DNA from 2 places in the Furfurilactobacillus rossiae genome. Region 2 is predicted to be linked to the other one. Evidence: predicted binding sites of a transcription regulator. Region 2 holds the regulator's gene; the other holds the start of a gene.
What was found. The regulator HrcA, encoded in region 2, represses chaperone genes, less so after heat shock. The targets are predictions, from matches to a motif close to TTAGCACTCNNNNNNNNNGAGTGCTAA.

Region 1: the regulator HrcA is predicted to act here: its motif matches at 1,708-1,734, upstream of LROSL1_RS04900 (ATP-dependent Clp protease ATP-binding subunit).

The regions. Positions count from the first base shown of each region.
Region 1 covers NZ_CP040586.1:1,051,385-1,054,811, forward strand. Annotated here, with positions in the region: gene LROSL1_RS04900 (ATP-dependent Clp protease ATP-binding subunit) at 1-1,545, opposite strand, end outside; gene LROSL1_RS04905 (carboxylate--amine ligase) at 1,897-3,231, shown strand; gene LROSL1_RS04910 (YfhO family protein) at 3,336-3,427, shown strand, end outside.
Region 2 covers NZ_CP040586.1:1,521,435-1,524,861, reverse strand. Annotated here, with positions in the region: gene truB (tRNA pseudouridine(55) synthase TruB) at 1-375, shown strand, start outside; gene ribF (riboflavin biosynthesis protein RibF) at 417-1,391, shown strand; gene hrcA (heat-inducible transcriptional repressor HrcA) at 1,602-2,645, shown strand; gene grpE (nucleotide exchange factor GrpE) at 2,699-3,295, shown strand; gene dnaK (molecular chaperone DnaK) at 3,324-3,427, shown strand, end outside.

The DNA of each region.
Region 1 (3,427 bases), 470 kb from region 2:
ATCAAAGCGAATCATGGCATCCTTCGAACCAAACAACTCTTTAGCAAGTTGTTTAGCAGTTTCTGTCTTACCAACACCGGTAGGGCCGATGAAGAGGAAGGAACCAATAGGGCGACCAGTTTGATTCAAACCAATTCGGTTACGGCGAATGGCACGGGCAACTTTGTCAACTGCTTGGTTTTGACCAATAACGTGTTTTTCAAGTCGCTTGTCCAGATCCTTCAATTGGGTCTTTTCTTGTGCTTGCATGTCACTAACCGGAATGTCAGTTTTTTCTTCGATAATGTGTTCGATATCTTTTTCAGTAACCGTTGCAGCATCATCGGGTTGTGGGTTTTCATCCGCATCCTTCTTGGCCTTTTCTAGCTGATTGACCTGATCGCGGTAGTAGGCAGCTTTCTCGTAATCTTCTTTGTCCAAAGCGGATTGCTTGTGTGCTTCCGCGGTGTGAATCTTATCTTCGTAAGAAGTAGGGTCCACGTTGCGTAACGTTAAGTTTTTCTTTGAACCGGATTCATCAATCAAATCAATGGCCTTATCAGGCAAGAAACGATCCTGAATGTAACGGGCTGACAAACGTGCTGCGGCTTCAATCGCTGCGTCAGTGTAGTGAACGTGATGATAGTCTTCATAACGCTTTTGAATACCCTTCAAGATTGAAACTGTATCTTCAATAGAAGGTTCCTCGACTTCTATTGGTTGGAAACGACGGGCTAACGCGGCGTCCTTTTCAATATCGCGGTATTCTTTCTGAGTTGTGGCACCGACGAGTTGAAATTCACCACGGGCAAGGGCAGGTTTCAATACATTACCGGCGTCCATGCCGCCTTCAGCGTTACCTGCACCAACAACTTCGTGAATTTCATCGATGAACAAGATGATGTCATCGTTCTTTGAAACTTCACTCATTAATTGTTGCATGCGTTGTTCGAATTGACCACGAATACCAGTTCCTTGAACCAGTGAAACAACATCCAAACGAATGATTTGTTTGTTAAGCAGCTTTTCAGGTACCTTACCGTTAACGATGGCTTGGGCCAAGCCTTCAACGACAGCCGTTTTACCAACACCAGCTTCACCAATCAGAACTGGGTTGTTCTTCGTCCGACGGTTTAAGATTTCGATGACGCGATCAATTTCTGCGTCACGACCGATGACTGGGTCAATTTTACCTGCTTTAGCTTGATCAGTGAGGTTTAAACCATACTGATCAAGTAGGGGATGCTTAGAGTTTTTATTATTGTTACCGCCGTTGTTATTACCACCGCGGCCTGCTTGTGTTTGTGGACCTTGTTGTGCTTGTTGAAAGTTATTGGCATTGACGTTACCGTTTTGCATTGCAGCAAAGAGGTCATCTAAATTACCAAAACCAAATGGATCTTGAGCCATATTTGTTGATCCTCCGTTTCCGTTCATTAAATTATTCTCAGCTTGTTGTAGAAGTTGATAGCAATTTTGGCAAAGATGCACTTGCATCTGTTGTCCGTTCATTGTGAGACCTAAATGAATCGTTGCCTCATTTTGATGACAGTTTTGACAAAGCATGTTATCGCTCCTTCTAAGGGCTCACCAGCAGTTCGAACGAGTACATATGATTGCTGATGGCGAAAGGGAGTTGATCGACTGTTTTTTCGTTTGACCAACTTTGACCTTTGACTAGTATTATACACACTAACAAAAAGTGTGCAAGGGAATTGCCTCACTTTTTTAGCACTTTCTTTATCAGAGTGCTAAAACGGATAATTTTCCTTAACCGGCAAAAGATTATTGCTCTGTAAACTTTTTAACGATTGAAATTCTTTAGTTTCTCTAATGATTCTTGCAAAAGTGATAATGAAAATTGTGTTAGATTATTATAATAATATCTAATAAAAGGTTATAAGTAAGGTGAGTTAATTGACGGAATACGCAGGGAATACCGTGCCATTTTTCTTTGGCACAGACGAAAATGCATATGGCGTAGCAAGGATGTATTACGATTTAACGGGCCAGAAAGCCATTATTTATGGAGCAAAAAACCTATCGGCAACTCGGTTCAGTAAATTCACCGATGTGACAGTGATTCCACATCTTAGCCAAACAGTCGCCTTTGCTAAAGCAATGCAGAATGGCATTTTGGATCGAATTAAGAGCTTTAAGCGTGTTGTGTTAATTGGCTTGGGTGATGCCTATGCAAAGTTAATTAGAGAGTATGCGTATTTTCCAGACAACGTTGTTCGACCTTATCCAGATGCGGAAATGTTTGAGCAAGTTACGGATAAGGCCCGTTTCTATCAATTGTTGGAGAAAACTGAGCTGAATTCAGCAGAATATGTTGAACTGAGCAAGAACGATACGGAACGTGACGTAAAGTCACCGTTTCCTTTTCCAGTTATGCTTAAGGCAACGGATTCGGTTAGTTGGGGTCCGATGAAATATCCAGATCATCGCAAGGACTATGTGCTTAACTCTAATGAAGAAATTAATCATTTCTTGCGCTTGGCTTATCATCATGGCTATCAGCGGAACTTTGTTTTACAACGCTTTGTAGCGGGTGAGGGACAAGAATACACGTTTTCTGCCTATGTTGATCAACATCACCATGTTCGTGGCATGGCATTAGGCCACGTTGCCTTAGAGGACCATACGCCATGGGGGATAGGTAACCACGATGCCATTTTTCCGGTTCAGGAAAGCGAGCTAACAGATAAAATATGCCAATTTTTAGAGGATATTGACTATACAGGCATTGCGAACATCGTTTTCAGGTATGATCAAAAGACTCAACAATTTTTAGCACTTGAATTAAATGCGCGTTTGGAACGTTGCAGTTATTGGAGTGCACTAAACGGCGTTAACTGGGTTGAATTAATGCTGAAGGATGCGGACGATGAGTTTGCCAACGTGCCTGATGACGAAATGACAAAGGTTATGACACAGCCTGATCAGATTACGCTGTGGCTACAAGTTAGCCCACGGGTATTTAAACGTTATGCACCGGACTCACCGGCTAAAAACGTAGCGGTTAACTTGATTCGGCAGCGGCGTTGGCGATACGGTTTTAAGGATAAACGGGATTGGAATCCCCAGCGTGCCCGAATGTATCATTTCATTCACGTTAGCAATAGATATCACTATGAAACGTGGGGCAACGTAAAAGTCAATCCTGTGGTTCGCTTTTTCCAGCTAACGCGGTGGGCAATCGTGCGCACCATTAATAAAATTGGTCCTAAATACAGTTTGATGAACTAGCACTTTACCATAAGTAAATATTTATTTGCGACGATGGCCGGTTTTGTTCATAATGTAAGAATCAACTTACACAATGACTTAAGACTAAAGGAGCACGTACAACCATGAAGTTCTCATTTGCAAAACAAAGGCGAGGAAAACTTTACGGCGGTTATGTGCTTTTTTTTGTGTTGTTTTGTCTATTAACATACGGCGT
Region 2 (3,427 bases):
GTTCGAACGCTTTCCGTTCAATTGGGTGAAGCATTGGGTGTCCCCGCCGTTATGAGCGATTTGACACGTTTGAAAAGTGGTGGCTTTGATCTGTCACAAACAGTCACTTTAGAACAGGTTGCCGACGCAATGACTACCGGCACTATTAATCAGTATTTATTGCCAATTGATGTTGCGCTGGCTCATTATCCCGTGACAGAGCTAACGTTAGCTGAATGGCAGATTGTTACAAATGGCGGTTTTTTGTCGCCCTCTGTATTAGTTGATCAAAAGGTCACTGCCCTTAAGTTCCAGAATCATATTAAGGCGCTTTACCAATTGTCAACTGACGGTAAAGTAGCCAAGCCACTGAAAATGTTTTCGAATCATCTGTAATGAATGTAAATTAAAATTTTTGATATTGAAGGTGCGAAACATTGCAAGTTATTTATTTACGACATCCATACCGACCAGAACAAATTCCTGATGGACCGGTTGTTTTAGCAATGGGATTTTTCGATGGTGTGCATATTGGTCATCAAACGGTAATTGAGCGGGCACGTAAATTGGCCAATGAACGAGGTGTCAAGCTTGCGGTGCTGACATACACGCATCATCCTTCAATTGTCTACAAGACATCCGTTGACTCCTTTCGCTATTTATCGACGTTTGACCGTAAATTAGAATTATTAGATCAGCTCGGCGTTGATATTGTGTATGGCATTAGTTTTACCTCCCAGTTATCGGCGGTTGCTCCACAGAAATTTGTTGACGATTACATGGTTGGTTTGCATGCGGTGGCCGTGGTTGCCGGATTTGATCACACGTATGGCAAAAAGGCAATTGCTGGTATGGCACAATTGCCGACTTATGCTAAAGGGCGTTTTGATGTGGTCGAGGTCAAACAAGTGGCAATTGACCAGGCCAAGGATAGTTCGACGCGAATTCGTGAGTTAATTGATGATGGCCAACTGGCACAAGCCAACGAGTTGTTGGGTTACACCTACCAAACTACTGGAATTATTGTTCATGGTGAGGCGCGTGGACGCACATTAGGCTATCCAACGGCTAATGTTGATCCGACAGCGAGTGAACGGGTTCCAGGAATTGGAATTTACGCTGTGTGGCTCCAAATCGGGCAGCAATGGTATCCGGGCATGGCTTCAATAGGTCGCAACGAAACGTTTGGTGAACATCGGCCTATCACTATCGAGATTAATCTACTTGATTTTAATCAGGAAGTTTACGGTGAAGAGGTTAAGGTCGCTTGGGGTGCGTATCTGCGTGGTCAAGTTAAGTTTGACGGTGCGGATGCTTTGGTGCATCAACTAGACCAGGATGCTGCAGACACTCGCGCCTTCATGACGAAACACCGACAAGGACCCGTTGAACGTTTATCGATGAAACAGTAACTTTTTAATGAAAGAACGGTTTTTCCCCACATTTAGGAAAGAGCCGTTCTTTTGTTGCCATTTTGAGGTTTTTTCGATGGTTAATTGCGTTGAAAAAAATAATTAACAAAAGATGTTTGAAGTCGCCAAAATTGTTTGACTTTGTTTGACCAAGTTGTTATATTAGTAACTGTTCTTAGCACTCAAATAGCGTAAGTGCTAAAAGGGGTGATTAAGACGCTAACAGAACGACAAAAAGTGATTTTGCAGGCGATCGTGCGTGAGTATACGGAAACCGGTGCGGCAGTTGGGTCTAAGGCCCTTGCAGCGCGCTTACCGATTCACGTTAGCTCTGCAACAATTCGCAATGAAATGGCATCGTTGGAAGAACAGGGTTATGTTCAAAAAGAGCATACGTCTTCGGGACGGATTCCGTCGCTGGCAGGTTACCGTTATTATGTTGACCATCTTGTTAATAATGATGCGGTGGCACATGCCGATATTCAGTTAATCCAAAATGAATTGAGCGGTTCTTTTAATAAGATTGATGAAATCATTGAAGAGTCGGCCAATTTATTATCGGAATTGACGTCATATACTGCTTTCACACTTAAGCCTGAACAGGCAGATGCGCGACTAAGTGGTTTTCGGTTAGTGCCTTTAGGCAATCGACAGGTGATGGCAATTTTGGTAATGGACAGCGGTGAAGTTGCTAATCAAACGTTCACGATTCCACGCTCAATGTCCAGCGATCAGCTGGAAACAGTGGTTCGTCTGATTAATGATCAGTTAGTTGGTTTGCCAATTACTGAAATTGTGGACAAACTGCGTGTGGAAATTCCTGCAAAAGTTGGTCAATATATGCAAACCCCGGAAGGTTTTTTACAAATCTTCGGTCGTGTATTAGATCAAGCAGCTACGGAACGTTTCTTCGTTGGCGGCCGCTTAAACTTGCTGAACTTTTCCGTTAACCACAACCCGCAGGACTTAAAATCGCTGTATCAATTGTTTGATACGTCAGATGATATCGCCAGTGTTTTAAGTCCACCGGACAATAAAGTACAGGTGAAGATTGGTAATGAGATTACCAATGATTTACTTAAGCATTATAGTTTGGTTACAGGAACTTACGATGTGGGTTCCCACGGAAGAGGTATGATTGCCGTGTTAGGTCCAACACGGATGCCATATTCGCGAATGATTGGTTTAGTTGGTGCATTCCGACAAGAACTGGCCGCTAAGCTTTTGGATTATTATCGAAACCTGGATGACTAAGGCTTTTACCAGTTACCAGTGGTTTGACTATAAAATTAAATGGAGGTGGCAGTTTGTCAAACAAAAAAGAAGCCCAATCATCAGCAGCAAAAGATGATCAACAGGCTAAGGCAAACGCAGCTAAGGCGAAGGATCCAACGGCTAAGGACATTAAGAAAAAGGTTCAGCAGCCAACGGAAAATGATACCGTCGATCAATCTGCTGAAATTGATAAGCTGAATGATAAATTAGCGGAGAAGGACGATCAATTACTTCGAGCACAGGCAGAAATTGCCAACATTCAACAGCGGCAAAAGAAAGAAACCGCCCAGTTGATGAAGTACGATGGTCAACAATTGGCACACGACGTGGTTCCCGAGCTGGATAACCTTGAGCGTGCCTTGAATACTGACGTTCAGGATGAAGCTGCAAAACAGTTGAAACACGGTGTTGAAATGGTGTATAACCACCTTCAAAATGCTTTGAAGGAAAATAACGTGACGGAGATTGAAGCACTCAACAAACCGTTTGATCCAACGTTGCACCAAGCAGTCCAGACCACACCGGTTGGCCCCGATCAGAAACCGGATACTGTTGTGGCAGTGCTTCAAAAGGGCTACATGCTTAAAGATCGCGTTTTACGTCCAGCAATGGTCGTTGTCGCGCAGTAAGCAATTAGATTAAATAATAAGGAAGTTTATAAAAATGGCTAAAATTATTGGAATTGACTTAGGTACTACGAACTCAGCGGTTGCTGTTCTTGAAGGCAGTCAACCAAAGATTATCGCTAATCCAGAAGGTAA